4 regions of the Vogesella perlucida genome follow, and region 2 is predicted to be linked to each of the others. Evidence: predicted binding sites of a transcription regulator. Region 2 holds the regulator's gene; each other region holds the start of a gene.

Region 1 (4,250 bases), on a different contig from region 2:
AGAACAGGAACAGCGCGGCAATCTGCAACGGTGCGTAGCCCAGCTGGTGAAAGTGCAGCACCACCAGCATGCGCAGCGCGCCGTCGGTCAAGGTGAACGCCCAATAGTTGGCCGTTACCAGCAGGTACTGGCGGATGGCCGGCGTTAGCGTGGACAGGGCTGGCATGGCTTAGCCCTGGTCGGCCAGGCCCACCAGCCGCGCCAGCTCTACGGTGCGGTTGGCGTAGCCCCATTCGTTGTCGTACCAGGCGTACAGCTTCACCTGCGTGCCGTTGATCACCATGGTGGACAGCGCGTCGATAATGGACGAGCGCGGGTCGGTGCGGTAATCGATGGACACCAGCGGGCGCGCCTCGTAGCCCAGAATGCCCTGCAGAGCATGGTTGGCCGCATGCTGCAGCGCGGCGTTCACTTCCTCGGCCGTGGTGGCGCGTTCTACTTCGAACACGCAGTCGGTAAGCGAGGCGTTGGCCAGCGGCACGCGCACGGCGTGGCCGTTCAGGCGGCCGCGCAGCTCGGGGAAGATCTCGGCAATGGCAGTGGCCGAGCCGGTGGTGGTGGGGATCAGGCTCATGCCGCTGGCGCGGGCGCGGCGCAGGTCTTTGTGCGGCTGGTCCAGAATGCTCTGCGTATTGGTCAGGTCGTGAATGGTGGTGATGCTGCCGTGGCGAATGCCAAAGGTTTCGTGAATCACCTTCACCACCGGCGCCAGACAGTTGGTAGTGCAGGAGGCGGCGGTAACGATGCGGTGCACGGCGGGGTCGAACAGCTGCTGGTTCACGCCCATCACCACGTTCAGCGCGCCCGGCTCTTTCACCGGCGCACTCACCACCACGCGCTTTACGCCCTGCGCCAGATACGCCTGCAATACGGCCACGGTTTTCATCTTGCCGCTGGCTTCGATCACCACATCACAGCCGCGCCAATCGGTATCGGCAATGGCTTTGTTGTGGCTCACGGTAATGCGCTTGCCGTCGATGACGATGGCGCCGTCTACCGCGCTGGCCTCGTGACCCCAGCGACCGTGCACCGAATCAAAATTCAGCAGATGGGCGTGGGTGTCTGCATCGCCGGCCGGGTCGTTGATGTGGACAAACTCGAACTCGGGCCAGGCCCAGGCGGCACGCAGTGCCAGGCGGCCGATGCGGCCAAAACCGTTGATACCGATCTTGATAGTCATGGTGGGGTGTCTCGCTAAAAAGTTAAACGGCGTCGTACTGGCCGATCCACGCCTGGTGCACCGGGTGCTGGATCGCCTTGGGCCGCAACGCCTGCACCTGCGCGATGGCATCGCTGCGCGGCACGCCCAGCGCAATCAGGATGCGGGCGGCAATCAGGCCGGTACGGCCAGACCCGCCCTTGCAATGAATGGCCAGACACTGGCCAGCACGCAGCCGCGCCAGCAGGTCGGGCGCGGCGGCTTGCCAGGCGCTATCGAAATCGGCCAGCGGTGCGCGGTCGTCCGCTACCGGCAGGTGAAACCAGGCCAGGCCAAGTTGGCCGCACGCATCGCCCAGGCCATCGGCGCCGTTTTGCTGCAGCTCGGCAGCCGGCATCAGGCTAATGACGCCGCTGGCACCGGCCTGCTGCAGGGTGGATAGCGCCTGGGCCAGGCTGGCGGCCTGGGTACCGGGGCACGGTGTCAGCAGTAATCGGCCATCCACAGCGGGGATGGCAAGTGTGTCGAAGGGGTGAGTCATGTCTGGGCTCCGGCAAAAATCAATATTACAAGAATAATTGAAATGAAGTCTAGGCCAGCCATGTGACAGAAAAATGAAGAGAGCGGGAAAGTGGCGCAGAAAGGGAACACACAGGCGGGATACGATGCCGGCAAGCAGAGCAGACGATGGCAAAAACCATAAAAAAAGGGGTACGGCCCACCACCGTACCCCCAAACACACACACATCAAGAGGAAATCACACACACATGCCGCGGCATGCATTTAAAGCTTATTTGTCGTCGTGCGTCTTTTTGATAAAGATGGCGATACAGGTCGACACGATGATGGTCGTCACCGTGATGGTGATAATGCTCAGCAAACCTACGTCGTCAGAGAGAAGTTGTTTCCACAGTTCCATGATATTGCTCCCCCGGCAGCCCGGTATTCGATCTGGATGCAGCCATCTTACCCCTGCCCTTCCTAGGGGCTTTGACCCAAGTCAAGCGAATCGCTCTATCAAAATGTAACGTATCGTATTTGTGCGCCCGGCAGACACCATGCGATTTAAGTCCATGATAAAAATAAAAAAAGAGCAGGAATAAACCCTGCTCTTTTGATTTGGCGCAATATTTTCTAGCTGTAACTGAGCTTGCCTGCTTTACCCCAGAACACGCGGTAGGCAAACACCGTGTAGGCAATAATGGTGGGCAGCACCACGGCTGCGCCGGCCAGAATCACCCACAGTGCTTCGGGGTCGCTGGCGGCCTGCCAGATATCCAGCTGGCCGATGACGATTTCCGGGAACACGCTGTACGCCAGGCCCCAGAACGCCAGCAGCACAATACCCACGGTGCACGCAAACGGCAGCCAACACAGGCTGTCTTGCCCCGCGCGCTGGCGTGCGGCCAACCTGGGCAGGCTGGCGGCCAGCAGGCCGAACAGCGCCAGGCTAATCAGCGGCAGCGGCAACAGCAGCAAGAAGTCCGGCAGCACAAACCACTTGGCGGCAATGCGGCTGCTGGTTAGCGGTGTGGCCACCGACACCAGCAATACCGCCAGCGCAGTACCGGCCAGCGCGTACTGCGCCCAGCGTGTAGCGCGCTGCTGCAAGGGGCCGCTACTTTTCATGATCAGCCAGCCAGCGCCCAGCAGTACGTAGGCGGCGGTCAGCCCCAGGCCGGTCAGCAGGGCAAAGCCCCAGGCTCCCGCCCCCGGCGCAAAGCCGGTCAGGTAGCGCCCCAGCATCACCCCCTGGCTGAGCGCAGCCAGCAGCGAGCCGGCAGCAAACGCCAGGTTCCACGCCGGCTGGTGGTGCGCCTGCGCTTTCACGCGGAAATCAAACGCCACGCCGCGCAGAATCAGCCCCAGCAACATGATGGCCACCGGCAGGTACAGCTCGCCCAGGATAATGCCGTGCGCCATGGGGAACGCCACCAGCAGCAGGCCCACGCCCAGCACCAGCCAGGTTTCGTTGGCGTCCCAGAACGGGCCGATACTGGCGATCATGGCGTCGCGCTCTTCGTCGTTACCCAGCGGCAGCAGCACGCCCACGCCCAGGTCGTAGCCGTCCAGCACCACATAAATCAGCATGGACAGCGCCATCAGCCCGGCAAAGATCACCGGCAACCACAGTTCGGCATTCATGGCTGTACTCCTTCAGGGTTGGCCGCAGGCGCTGCCTTGCGCGCCAGATAAAACACCACCGACACATAGCTGGCCAGCAGCACGGCGTACAGCAACAGGTACATCAGCAGGGTAGACAAAATCATGCCGCTACCTACGCTGGAGGCTGCATCGGCGGTGCGCAGGATGCCGGTCACCAGCCACGGCTGGCGGCCGATTTCGGTCACGTACCAGCCAGCCACCGTGGCCACCCAGCCCGAGAAGGTCATGGCCACCAGGCCACGCAGCAGCCATGGCGACAGTGCGCCACGGCGCAGCTGCCACCACGCCAGCCAGCTTACCGCCAGCATCAGCATGCCCACCCCCACCATCACGCGGAAGCTCCAGAACACCTTGGCGACCGGCGGGTGCGCGTTGGGGAACTCGTTCAGGCCGCGAATCTCGCCATTCAGGTCGTGGGTGATGATGAGGCTGGCCAGCTTTGGAATACCCACCTCGAAGCGGTTGCTTTGCGTGGTTTCATCCGGCAGGGCAAACAGCAGCAGCGGCGCGCCGCGCTCGGTGTGCCACACGCCTTCTATGGCGGCCAGCTTGGCCGGCTGGTGGTGGAAGGTATTCAGGCCGTGCATGTCGCCCACCAGTACCTGCAGCGGAATCAGCAGCGCGGCCAGCCCTACGCCGGTTTTCAGGGTGTGCGCCACGGCAGCGGCGCGGTCGCCGCGCAGCCAGCGGTAGGCCGAGACACCCGCTACCAGAAACGCCACGGTCAGACCGGACGCCAGCAGCATATGGCTAAGGCGGTAGGGCATGGACGGGTTGAAGATCACCGCCAGCCAGCTTTGCACGTGCACCTTGCCGGCGATGACCTCTACCCCGGCCGGGGTCTGCATCCATGAGTTCAGCACGATGATCCAGAACGCCGACACGGTGGTACCGAACGCCACCAGAAAGGTCGCCAGCGTGTGT
Region 2 (4,250 bases):
GCCTTGGTTTCGCGCTCGCGCAGGTGGCGGTCGAAAATCATGGCGATATTGCGAATCAGGAAACGCCCCTTGGGTGCCACCATCAGAAAATCACCGTCAAAGGTCAGCAGGCCTTCGCTCTGGAACGCCCGGATCTGCGGCAGCTCTACCGCAAAATAGTCGGCGAAATTGATGGCAAAGGTCTGCTCGATCGCCTCTACCGACAGCGAGAAGCGGCACATCAACGCCTGGATCACGCTGCGACGCAAAATATCATCCTGCGTCAGCGTCATGCCGCGCAGCACCGGCAGGCGGCCGGCATCCAGCGCGGCGTAATAGGCGTCCAGCTCCTTCTCGTTCTGCGTATAACACGGCCCCACCTTACCGATGGACGACACGCCCAGACCGATCATGTCGCAGTCGGCATGCGTAGAGTAGCCCTGGAAGTTTCGCTGCAGGCGGCCCTGCTGCAAGGCACGCGTCAGCTCGTCGTCCGGCTTGGCAAAATGGTCCATGCCGATAAACACATAGCCTGCATCTGCCAGCTGGCGGACCGAGTTTTGCAGGATATCCAGCTTGGTAGCCGATGTGGGTAAATCCACCTCGTTAATGCGGCGCTGCGGCATGAACACCGTAGGCAGATGCGCGTAGTTGTACAGCGCAATGCGGTCTGGCGACATGGCAATCACGCGGCTTACCGTGTTTTCCAGCGAATGCGCGGTTTGCTTGGGCAGGCCGTAGATCAAGTCCACACTGATGGACTTGAAGCCGGCTTCGCGCGCGGCATCCATCACCACGCGGGTTTCTTCCTCGCTCTGGATGCGGTTCACCGCCTCCTGCACCACCGGGTCGAAATCCTGGATACCGATGCTCATGCGGTTGAAACCCAGCTGTGCTAGGTGCAGCACGGTGTCGCGGCCAACCTTGCGCGGGTCGATCTCGATAGAGAATTCCCCCTCCGGTAGCAGCTCGAAATGCTCGCGAATAATGCCCATCACGCGGTCCAGCTGCGCATCCGACAAAAAGGTCGGCGTACCGCCGCCAAAATGCAGCTGGATCACTTTTTCACGGCTACCCAGTTTTTCCGCCACCAGGCGAATTTCCTTTTCCAGGTAATCCAGGTAGGCATCGGCGCGGCTTTTGTCTTTGGTAATGATCTTGTTACAGCCGCAGTAGTAGCAAATGGTGTTGCAGAACGGCACATGCACATACAGCGAGATCGGCCGGTGGTTAGCACCGATCGCACGGTGCGCCAGCCACTGCTCGTAATCACTCACCCCGAAACCGGCGTGAAAACGGTCGGCGGTGGGGTAGGACGTGTAACGCGGGCCAGAGCCTTCCAACCTTTCGATAAGTTCTCTATCGAAAATACACTGTGTCGGCATGAAATTTGTGGTGGGTGTCATATTGAATCTGGTTGGAAAACCGGTGGTGGGCTGGTAAATTTGCGCAATTACCACTTTTCTTGCTTTGACGCGTATCAAGCAAGCCCGCTTGCTTGGCGAAAACACACTATATGACTGACCACACACACCCAATGCACGCACTCAAAGTGTCGTGTTCCAACTGCAGCCTGCGAGAACTGTGCCTCCCGGTAGGCTTGAACCGCGATGAAATGGCGCAACTGGACGCCGTGATCCGTCAAAGCCGACGTCTGAAACGTGGCGAATACCTGTTCCGCTCTGGCGAGGGCTTCCGCTCGCTGTACGCGGTGCGTACCGGTTACTTCAAGACCTGCGTCTCCAGCCAGGACGGCCGCGAACAGGTAACCGGCTTCCACATGTCGGGCGAACTGATGGGTCTGGACGGCATTTCGTCCAACCTGCACGGCTGCGATGCCATCGCACTGGAAGACAGCGAAGTCTGCGAGCTGCCCTTCAACCGCATGGAAACGCTTGGCCGTGACATCCCCAGCCTGCAGCACCATTTTTTCCGCCTGATGAGCCGCGAAATCGTGCGCGACCAGTCGGTGATGTTGCTGCTAGGCAACATGAAAGCCGAAGAACGCCTGGCCGCTTTTTTGCTGAATTTGTCACAGCGCCTATCAGCTCGCGGCTTTGCGGCCAACGATTTCATCCTGCGCATGAGCCGCGAAGAAATCGGCAGCTTCCTGGGGCTAAAGCTGGAAACCGTCAGCCGTACCCTGTCGAAATTCCAGCAGCAAGGCTGGCTGGTGGTAGACCACAAACACATTCAGCTGGTGAAACCGGAAGAACTGAAACAGCTGGTAGCCGGCTGCTCGCAAGCACAGCACTGATCACCCGCTACGAATGCCAAACGCCCCTTCCGGGGCGTTTTGTTTTTTGGCCTACAGCATGCCGATGGACAGCGCCGCCGCCAGGGTAGCGCCCAGCTCGGCAGCCGCGGCAAGGTCCGCCGTTTGTGGCACGCCGCGTACCAGCAGTGGCGGGTAGGCCTGCCGCCAGCCGTAGCCGCGTGCGATGCGCTCGATGGCCTGCTGTGCCCCCAGGCCATCATTGCCGGCACTAATCAGCACCGCGTACGGCAAGCCGGCAACTTTGCCCTGGGCCGGGTAGTAGGTACGGTCGAAAAAGTCTTTCAGCGCGCCGGCCATATAGCCAAAGTTTTCCGGTGTGGCCAGCAGCAGCGCATCGCAGGCCAATAGCTCGTCAATACCCGCCTGCAGGGCTGGCAGGATGCGTACTGCCACGCTGCCGTTCTCCCCCGCTGCGGCGGCCGCCGCTTGGGCCAGCTGCAAGGTATGGCCGGTCTGGCTGCTCCACAGCACCAGCAGCGTCTTCATGCGGCCAACCTGGGTAGCAAGGTGGCCAGTAAGTCAGGGTCTGGCCAGCTATCGGGCACCACAAAACCTCGCGCCACCTCCTGCCAGATGCCCTGCGCGTCCGGCAGCAGCTCGGCCAGCAGCCAGGGGCCATCGGCCTGCGCCAGCTGCGCGCGCATGGCGGCCAGGCTCTGCGTGACCGCTTCCTCTGCTTGCGCCGGACCTAGCCATTGCAAGCGCGGCAGGGCCAGCCAGCGGCTATGCGGATGCTGCTGCGGCCAACCATCCTGCAAACGGCACCACCAGCCACGGCAGGCTGCGGTATGAATGGCGGGGTGGGTGTCGGCTGCATCGGCAGGGAAAAACAGCCAGCCGGTCAGGCGGCTGCAGGGGATTACCTGCTCGAAACCGGCGGGCAGCCTGGCGGCGGAGTGCTGCGCCAAGGTGAGCTGGCTGGCCAGCTTGTGGTATTTCAGCCACCAGGCGTCGCGCAGGCCGGGGCCGACCAGCGCATACGGGGCGCTATCCAGCTGCAGGTAAAACTTGCTGGCGGCTTCCAGGTGATACGGTTCGCCTTCTATGCGTAGCAAAAAGTCAAACTCGCCCACTGTGTGGGTGCCGTCGCGTACCGGCAGGTTGGCCGCTACCAGCGCGATATGCGGTGCGTGGCTGAACCAGTACGCCAGCAGGGCTTCGGCGTATAGCCCCAGGCGGCGCGTAGGGCGTGCTGCCAGCCACGCCAGCAGCGGGCCGGGGTCGGCATCCAGCGCCAGCAGCTGCGGCCAACCTTGTGGCCCCAGCAGGCGCTGGCAGCTGATTTCCACACCGCTATGCCAGGGTGGCGGCGCCGTCAGCAGGTAGGCAAGGTCGCGCACCGGCTGGCTGCGCAGCTGCGCGCACTGCGCCAAGCCGGGCAGCATGGCTTACTCGCCCTGCTTGTCGCGCGGCGGCAGGCTGCCGTCGGCGACGCGCTGCACCTGCTTGAAGAAGCCGCGCAGGATGTCGATTTCTTCGCGCAGTACGCCAGCGCGGTTGAACAATGCACGCATGCGGCGCATCAGGCGCTCGCTGTTGCGGCGCTCGTAGTAGCCGATGGCTTCCAGCGTGTTGTCCAGGTGGCCGCACATGCTTTCTACCTCGGCCATGCTGGCGGCCTCGCCTTCGGCTTTCAGGTAGTTCACATCCACACCGGTGTGGCTGAACAGCTCGTAGGTCATCACCTGTACCGCCATGGCCAGGTTCAGCGAGAAGTAGTCCGGGTTACCTGGCACGGTTACCAGGCGGTTGCACATTTCTACTTCTTCTATCGACAAGCCGAAGGTTTCATTGCCGAACACCAGCGCTACCTGCTCGCCCTCGCGTGCGCGGGCAATAAGCTCGGGCGCGGTTTCGCGCGGGGTGGACAGCGGCGTGGTGAGCTCGCGGCGGCGGCTGGTCAGCGCACAGGCCACGGTCACGTCCGACAGCGCCTCGGTCAGGCTGCTGACCACCGTAGCGTGCGCCAGTACGTCTACCGCGCCGGAAGCCA
Region 3 (4,250 bases), on a different contig from region 2:
TGCTCGGCCCAGTATTCCGGCGAAGCCACCACATACTGCGGAATATGCGCCAGATGACGTGCCACCATACGGCTGTCCGGCATCATGCCGACACGTACACCCACATCGTAACCGTCTTCTATCAAGTCGCTAAAGTGATCGTCCATACCAAAGAACACACGGATCTTCGGGTAGCGCTGGCAAAATTCTTCCATCAGCGGCAGGATGAAGCGGCGGCCAAAGGCATTGGGCAAGCTGATACGCAGGTGGCCGGCGGGTTCGTCGCGGCTGGCTTTCAGCTGGTTGATGGCGGAATCCAGGTTATTTACCGGACCGCGACACTGAGCATAGAAGCGGCGGCCGTCTTCGGTGAGTGTCAGCTGGCGGGTAGTGCGGTTGAACAAGCGTACTTCCAGCTCTTGCTCCAGGCGGGCAATGCTCTGGCTGACGGCAGCTGGCGAGACGCCCAGCTTGCGAGCAGCATCGGAAAAGCTGCCGTTCTCAGCAGTGGTCATGAAGACCATTAGCGCTTTTAATGTATCCATTGGGCAATCTCGCAGATGACATATGGCGGGTGGGGTAAAACACCCTATTTAAAAATGGCCTTGGGGTAAAGCTTGGCAAAATTGACAGTTTCGCTGACAAATAATAGGACAAAACCAGATTCACTTAAAGATATTTTCGTGTTTCCTGTCAAATGACTTCCTATCACGTGGCAATGCCCACAGTGACTCGCCATTAGGCCAGTGTCTCCCCGTCCAAACAGCCAGTTTTCAAAATGATGCGCTTTTGCAACAAGCACCAGGGGCGCAAAGGCCGGTTTTCCGTGACGGCAATACCCAGCCAGATAGCACCCATCAGCTTTACTCATGCCTAAGTGAAGAAACCTTGGGACAGCTTCGACCCTTGGTTAAGATAAGCGTTCAATACATAAAACATAACAGGGGAACAGCATGTCGAAAGGGATACCTTTTGCTTCTGGCTCAATCTCCGCGGGTCTGTCACACACTCAGCTCTGCCAGCTGCTCGAGTGGATTCACAGCCTCCCGCAGATGGCAGACGAGAGAGAACTTCACACCTTCCTGCACACGCTAGGCAGCGACCACGCGGTAGCTGCCCTATGGATTATTCATGGCTCGGCCACACCACAAGGCTGGACCGCCCCCCCGCGCACGCTAGGCCAACCCGCTGCCTGCCATAGCCACGACTGGCAGCGCCTGCCAGCCGATATCGGTAGCCAGGTGCAATTTACCTGGCTGGCGCATACCAGCCCCGCTACCGCCTGCTTTGCCATGCAGCGTGATGGCCAGGCCACGCTGCTGTACGTGCAGCCGCGCCAGGCCGACGACGCCGCCACCCTGCGCATGCTGGGCGGCCTGCTGCCACACCTGCACCCCACCCTGCAGCGTCTGGCACCGGCAAGCAGTGGCAGCAACCCGCTATCGCACCGCGAAAAAGACATTTTCCACTGGATGATGCGCGGCAAGACCAACTGGGAAATTGCCACCATCCTGGACATCAGCGAGCGTACGGTGAAGTTCCACGCGGCCAACATCATCCGCAAGCTGGAGGCCAATAACCGTACCCACGCCATTGTGCTGGGCATCCAGAAAGGCCTGGCGGCCTGATGAGGGCCTGCTAACACTATTTCTTGCTGCGGCGCAGGCCCTAGACAGGACATTGCCCTATCCGGCCGTGCTTGACCCACGTCAACGCACGGCTTTTTTACGCTTATCACAATCGTGCGCCTACTCTATTTCTGTTGAAAGCACGCATGCCCCGCTCACTTTTTTCCCCCCTCGTTATCCGTGGTCGTGAACTCCTGCCTATCGTACAAGGGGGTATGGGCGTGGGTATCTCGGCCAAACAGCTGGCCGGCGCCGTGGCCCGTGCCGGCGGCCTGGGTACCGTGGCCAGCGTAGACCTGCGCCACCTGCACGACGACCTGATGGCCGATGCGGCCAACCAGCAGGGCCAGGAAGGCATTAACCGCCTGAACCTGATTGCGCTGGACCGCGAAATAAAAGGCGCACTGCAGCGTGCCGATGGCCACGGCATGGTGGCGGTAAACGTGATGAAGGCGGTAGACAACCACGCCGCGCTGGTACGCCAGGCTTGCGAATCCGGCGCACAGGCAGTGGTAATGGGAGCCGGCCTGCCGCTGGACCTGCCGGAAATGACCGCCAGCCACCCGGACGTAGCGCTGATTCCCATCCTGTCCGAATCGCGTGGTATCGGCATTGTGCTCAAACGCTGGATGAAAAAGGGGCGCCTGCCGGACGCCATCGTGATCGAGCACCCCAACCACGCCGGCGGCCACCTGGGCGCAGCCCGCATCAGCGACGTAGGCGATGCCAAGTTTGACTTTGCCCGCGTACTGGAAGAAACCTTCGCGCTGTTCAAAGACCTGGGGCTGGAGCGCGAACGCGTGCCGCTGATTGTGGCCGGCGGGGTAAACAGCCACGAAAAAGTGCAGACTTACCTGAACACGTACGGCGCCAGTGCGGTGCAGATCGGCACCGCGTTTGCCGTGACCAGTGACGGCGACGCCCATATCAACTTCAAGCGCACACTGGCTGGCGCCAGCCGTGACGACATTGCCGAGTTCATGTCGGTGGCCGGGCTGCCGGCACGCGGCGTGCTGACCCCGTTCCTGAAAAGCTACCTGAAGCGCGAAGACAAACTACAGGCCAACGCCAAGGCCGACCCGGCGCGCTGCACCCAGGCGCTGAACTGCCTGACCGTCTGCGGCCTGCGCGACGGGCTGGCCAAGGTGGGCCAGTTCTGCATCGACCTCAAACTGGCCGCCGCCTTCCGTGGTGAAGTCAGCAAGGGGCTGTTCTTCCGCGGCGCTGACCCGCTGCCGTTTGGCGACGCCATCCGCAGCGCCAGCGAAACCATGCACTATTTCCTGACCGGCGAAAAACCGCTGGACCTGCAGCCCGCCTGAACGGCAAGCTCCGCATACCGTGCGGCCAACCTTACCCGTGCTGCGGCAGCGTGGTCAGGGTTGGCCGCATTTGTTACAGTGGGCTGCTTCTGTCATGTAACCCCTTTACTACGCCCTGCCATGACCGCCTTCACCAGCTGTAACCCCGCCACCGGCGAAGTCGTCTTTACCCGCCCCATCAGCAGCCATGAACAGTTGGCCAGCCAGCTGGCCAGCCTGCGCCGTGCCCAGCACGCCTGGGCCCACCTCGATACCGCCACCCGCGCCGCACGCCTGCTGCGCCTGGCCGACGCGCTCAGCGCCCACCGCTACGCACTGGCGGCGCTGGTATCGCTGGAGGTGGGCAAGCTGGAGCGCGAATGCCTGGCCGAGATCGACAAATCGGCGCAGCTGATCCGCTATTACGCCGAGCTGGCGCCCACGCTGTTGGCACCGAAAGACATTCCCACCCAGGCCAGCCGCAGCGGCGTGGCGTTCGAGCCCTTGGGCCTGGTGCTGGCCATCATGCCGTGGAACTACCCGGTGTGGCAGGTGCTGCGCTTTGCCATTCCGGCGCTGATGGCTGGCAACGGCTGCCTGGTGAAGCCGGCACCGTCGGTACCGCAGTGCACCGCGCTGCTGCTGGATATCGTGCACGAGGCCGGGCTGGATGTACTGGACGTGGCCTGGATCAACCATGACATGGCCGAAGACGCCATCAAAGGCTGCGACGCGGTCGCGTTTACCGGCTCCACCACCGCGGGCCGCCAGGTGGCGGCGCTAGCCGGACGGCACCTGAAAAAAACCGTGCTGGAGCTGGGCGGCAGCAACCCGTTTATCGTGCTGGCCGACGCTGACATCGACGCCGCCGCGCAAGAAGCCGCCCACTCGCGCTACCGCGACGCGGGCCAGAGCTGCAACGCCGCCAAGCGCATGATTGTGGTGCCGGAGATTGCCGACGCCTTTGTCGCGCGCTTTCTCGAACACGTGGCCGCGCTGCGCCCCGGCCACCCGGCAGACGACCACACCACGCTGGCGCCGCTGGCGCGCGCCGACCTGCGCGAGGCGCTGCACGCCCAGGTGCTGGACGCTGTCAGCCAGGGTGCCAGCCTGCTGGCCGGCGGCGTCATGCCGCACGGTGCCGGCTTCTTTTATCCCGCCACGGTGCTGGACCACGTTAGCCCCGCCTGCCGCGTGTACCAGGAAGAAGTGTTCGGCCCGGTGGCTACCATCCTGCGCGCCCGCGACGAGGCCGACGCGCTGCGCCTGGCCAACGACACGCCGTTTGGCCTGGGTGCCAGCATCTTCAGTGCCGATGTCGAGCGCGCCTGGCAGCTGGGGC
Region 4 (4,250 bases), on a different contig from region 2:
CGATACGGCGCTGGAAAAATAGCGTATCCGGATCTTCCTGCCGCCATAGCAGGGCCAAGTGATCGGCCAAGTCAGCGTGCAAGAAAAAGTCAGGGGCTGCAAGCCGCGGGCAGGCACGAAAGGTACTGCCATCGTGCCTTAGTGATAGCACTAGGCCTGCATCACGTACACCAACAAGGAACGTGCGCTGTTGCAGCATAGGGTCATCCAATGGAATCAGACCGCGCCAACCCATGAGGTTCAATGCCTGTGCCAGCAACTGGCTTGCAACTGCATCAGGACAAGCGCGCAACAAGCGTGCGGCCAACTTACCGAAACGGGGATCAATAGCAGTCATGGCGCACTCCGTGAAATTGCATACCGGGCTGTCGATGCCAGAAGCCATTGACCAGCGGTGCGGGTGCCAGACCAGCTAGCGGCATGCCAGCCGGTTCGCCACGCAAACAGGCGGCTGCCCATTGGACCACCTCAGCAAAGTGCTGGCTATGCGGGCTGAGGCGAATAGCATTCACACCCGACGCAGGCAAGGCATCCAGCTCATCAAGCAGACTGTGGCAGGCGGCCGACTGTGTCTGGGTACCATTAATTTGCAGGAAGCCCTGCTGCTCGCGGGTGAGCAATGACATCCCGTCCGGATGCGCCAAACAACGAAACTCGCAGCTGTCTTTATGGAGTCCTTCATGCCGCGCGGTAAAACAGCGCGATGAAAACGCCAGCGGCATCCGCCCCCATGCAAACACTTCGGTATCGAGCTGCGGCAAGGCATGAGTAATAGCCTGCACTCGCTGTGCCGGCATTTCTAGCGGCGGCACCCAGCGCTGTGCTCCCCAGCGCTGGTACAGTGCCAAGGTAGCGGCGTTATAGATGTTGAGGTGTGGGCCAGCCACAAATGGCAGGCCACGCTGCTGCAGCATGCCGACAGCGCCGGTATCGTTGGCCTCTACCAGTACACCAGCCCCATCGATCAGCCGGCGCAGGCGCTTGAGGTCAGATTCACTCTCAAGCAAACCCTGACTGGACAGCACGGCTTCTTTACCAGCAGCCTGCAGATCCGCCGCCAGACCCAGCCAGTCGTCTACCTTCAATTGCTGGCGGCGCGAGCACACCACCTCACCCAGATAAATGCGGTCCACAGGCCACTCTGCCGCGTCAGCATAAAAGCGCATCACTTCGTCGCGCGGCCAGAAATACAGCAAGGGGCCGATGGCCAGCTGTAGTGGTAATGCGGTATGTCGGCTTACTTCCATGGTCTGCTGTACGCCCCCAGTGTCACTTGTTGTCCTTCGGAAACCCGGCCCAGTTGCTGCATCAGCGCGGCTGGCGGCTGCCAGCCAGACCGGCGTGCCTCGTCCAGCGCCTGGCGCAGCGTGCGCGTTACCTGCGCCACGTAGGCTGGGCTGCGTTGCCGCCCTTCTACCTTGATGGCCGCTACGCCCATGTCGATTAGCCTTGGCAACAAAGGCAGCACGTTGAGGCTGGTAGGCTCTTCCAGCGCGTAGCCCAGGCTGTCGCCCACGTGAAAGCGCCCCTTGCACAGCGTGGGGTAGCCACGCGGCTCGTCGTGGGCAAAATCGTCGATCAGCACCCCGTTCAGACGTGCCTCGGTACCGTTGGCGTGTGGCAACCAGCGCACGTGACGGGCTGGCGAACATACACCGTGGGTATTGGGCGATTCGCCGGTGGCGTAGCTGGACAGATGGCAACGCCCTTCCGCCATCACGCACAGGCTGCCAAAACCGAACACCTCGATTTCCACCGTAGTGCCAGCTATCACCTGCGCCACCTGCTCCAGGCTGAGTACGCGCGGCAACACCGCCCGCTGCACGCCAAACATACGCTGCGCCAGGTTGATGGCTTCGTAATTGCTGGCCGAGCCTTGCACCGACAGATGCAGGCGCAGCTGCGGGTGGCGCTGGCTGGCGTAATCGAGCAAGCCGAAATCGGCCAGGATCACCGCGTCCACCGCCAGTGCTGCCGCCTCGTCAACCGCCGCGCGCCAGCGGGCTTCTTCGCCGGCCTGGGCAAAGGTATTGATGGCCAGCAGCACCTTCACCCCGCGCTGGCGAGCGTAGCGCAGGCCTTCGCGGGCGCTGGCGGCATCAAAGTTGAGCCCGGCGAAATGGCGGGCGTTGGTGTCGTTGTTCAAGCCCAGATAAACGCAGTCGGCGCCGTGATCCACGGCGGCCTTCAGGGCGGGCAGGTTGCCGGCCGGACAGACCAGCTCTGGTAGCTGCATGGTGTAACCCTCCGTTCAAGACGGGGCGACCTTACGCGGCGCGATGGCGGCGCAGCCTTGCCCCATATCAAGACTTTCGGGGAGCCCGCCCTGCGGCGCTAGCACGCTTGATAACGATCAAGAAAACAACATCTAGTAATTCAAAAGAAAAATTTAACTATATATTGCACTTAATTACATCAGGAGCCATGCGAAATGCATTCAAAACCCCTCACCGCCGGCCACGTGGACGCTGTGAGCACCGTGCGGGAATACCTGAGCCGTGCCGACTGGCGGGTTCAGGCCAACGCCAACCAAGGCTACAGCCTGGGCGGTATGATCCTTAACATGGCAGGCAAGCTCAGCGCCGAATACTGGCTGAACGCCGTGTTCAGCGCCGACGCAGCGCAGGCCCACCGCCACGGGGACCTGCATATCCACGACCTGGACATGCTGTCCGGCTACTGCGCCGGCTGGTCGCTACGTACGCTACTGCAGCTGGGGTTTTCCGGCGTCGGTGGCAAAGTAGAGTCGGCCCCACCACGTCACCTTTCCAGTGCCTGCGGCCAGATCGTGAACTTTCTGGGCACGCTGCAGAACGAGTGGGCCGGCGCCCAGGCATTCAGCTCGTTCGATACCTATCTAGCACCGTTCATACGCAGGGATGAGCTTGACTACCTCCAAGTGCGGCAATGCCTGCAGGAGCTGGTATACAACCTGAACGTACCCAGCCGCTGGGGGACGCAAACACCGTTCACTAACCTCACGTTCGACTGGGTGTGCCCCGACGACCTGCGCGAGCAGATTCCGGTGATCGGTGGCGAAGAAATGCCGTTCCGCTACGGCGACTGTGCCGACGAGATGGCAATGATCAACCGCGCTTTCATCGAGGTGATGTTGGCGGGCGATGCCCGTGGCCGCGCGTTTACCTTCCCCATCCCCACCTACAACATCACCCGCGATTTCGACTGGTACGGCGCCAACACCGAGTTGCTGTTTGCCATGACCGCCAAGTACGGCCTGCCCTACTTCCAGAACTTCGTCAACTCCGACCTGCAGCCGCACATGGTGCGCAGCATGTGCTGCCGCCTGCAACTGGATCTGCGCGAACTGGCCAAGCGCGGCAACGGCCTGTTCGGCAGTGCCGAACAAACCGGCTCAGTTGGCGTGGTTACCGTCAACTGCGCACGACTAGGTTACCTGCACGCCGGCGACGAAGCCGCGCTGCTTGCCGCCACCGACCGCCTGCTGGCGCTGGGCAGCGAGGTGCTGGAAGCGCGCCGCGGCGTGGTGCAACAGCACATCGATGCCGGGCTGTATCCGTACACCAAGCATTACCTGGGCAGCCTGCGAAACCACTTTTCCACGCTGGGGGTAAACGGCATCAACGAGATGATCCGCAACTTCAGCGCCGGGCAAGACGACATCAGCAGCAACAGCGGGCACGCCTTTGCTTGCCGCTACCTGGATCATATCCGCCAGCGCATCGTGGCCATCCAGCACGACACCGGCCATCTGTACAACCTGGAAGCCACGCCGGCCGAGGGCACCACCTACCGCTTTGCCCGCGAAGACCGCAAGCGCTACCCCGGCATCCTGCAGGCTGGCAGCGCCAACAAGCCGTACTACACCAACTCCAGCCAGCTGCCGGTCGGCCACACCGACGACCCGTTCGCCGCGCTGGCGCACCAGGAGGCACTGCAATCGCGCTATACCGGCGGCACCGTGCTGCACCTGTACATGACCGAGGCGGTGTCCAGCGCCGACGCCTGCCGCCAGCTGGTGCGCCGGGCGCTGGAAAACTTCCGTTTGCCCTACATCACTATCACTCCCACATTTTCCATCTGCCCGCAACACGGCTATCTGTCTGGCCGCCACGAGTTCTGCCCGCGCTGCGATGCCGAACTTCTGGCGCGCAAGACCACCGCTGCGGCCAACACTGAAGGAGCTATCGCATGACTCAACCTACCACCGATACACGCCCGCTACTGGACGACAGCGAGCGCACTCGCTGTGAAATCTGGACCCGAGTAAT

What was found. Region 2 encodes FNR, which switches genes on or off when oxygen is low (the NO sensors DNR and NnrR bind a similar motif). Its sites were predicted from a motif close to TTGATNNNNATCAA; they were not measured.
Region 1: ACZ9XP_RS11525 (DUF3149 domain-containing protein) is a predicted target of FNR. The motif match lies at 2,151-2,164, and genes of this name have one in related genera.
Region 3: ACZ9XP_RS07230 (NAD(P)H-dependent flavin oxidoreductase) is a predicted target of FNR. The motif match lies at 1,679-1,692, and genes of this name have one in related genera.
Region 4: ACZ9XP_RS16890 (ribonucleoside triphosphate reductase) is a predicted target of FNR. The motif match lies at 2,344-2,357, and genes of this name have one in related genera.

What each region holds. Positions count from the first base shown of each region.
Region 1 covers NZ_CEETRO010000007.1:55,642-59,891, forward strand. The annotation lists gene arsJ (organoarsenical effux MFS transporter ArsJ) at 1-166, opposite strand, end outside; gene ACZ9XP_RS11515 (ArsJ-associated glyceraldehyde-3-phosphate dehydrogenase) at 170-1,180, opposite strand; gene ACZ9XP_RS11520 (cyclin-dependent kinase inhibitor 3 family protein) at 1,203-1,700, opposite strand; gene ACZ9XP_RS11525 (DUF3149 domain-containing protein) at 1,951-2,079, opposite strand; gene ACZ9XP_RS11530 (cytochrome d ubiquinol oxidase subunit II) at 2,295-3,305, opposite strand; gene ACZ9XP_RS11535 (cytochrome ubiquinol oxidase subunit I) at 3,302-4,250, opposite strand, start outside.
Region 2 covers NZ_CEETRO010000011.1:92,469-96,718, forward strand. The annotation lists gene hemN (oxygen-independent coproporphyrinogen III oxidase) at 1-1,385, opposite strand, end outside; gene fnr (fumarate/nitrate reduction transcriptional regulator Fnr) at 1,496-2,236, shown strand; gene ACZ9XP_RS15420 (NAD(P)H-dependent oxidoreductase) at 2,288-2,743, opposite strand; gene ACZ9XP_RS15425 (DUF1853 family protein) at 2,740-3,642, opposite strand; gene ACZ9XP_RS15430 (RNA methyltransferase) at 3,646-4,250, opposite strand, start outside.
Region 3 covers NZ_CEETRO010000004.1:115,611-119,860, reverse strand. The annotation lists gene ACZ9XP_RS07245 (LysR family transcriptional regulator) at 1-524, opposite strand, end outside; gene ACZ9XP_RS07240 (hypothetical protein) at 569-850, opposite strand; gene ACZ9XP_RS07235 (response regulator transcription factor) at 1,032-1,607, shown strand; gene ACZ9XP_RS07230 (NAD(P)H-dependent flavin oxidoreductase) at 1,754-2,929, shown strand; gene ACZ9XP_RS07225 (aldehyde dehydrogenase family protein) at 3,050-4,250, shown strand, end outside.
Region 4 covers NZ_CEETRO010000015.1:4,084-8,333, forward strand. The annotation lists gene ubiT (ubiquinone anaerobic biosynthesis accessory factor UbiT) at 1-337, opposite strand, end outside; gene ACZ9XP_RS16880 (U32 family peptidase) at 324-1,247, opposite strand; gene ubiU (ubiquinone anaerobic biosynthesis protein UbiU) at 1,238-2,236, opposite strand; gene ACZ9XP_RS16890 (ribonucleoside triphosphate reductase) at 2,432-4,174, shown strand; gene nrdD (anaerobic ribonucleoside-triphosphate reductase) at 4,171-4,250, shown strand, end outside.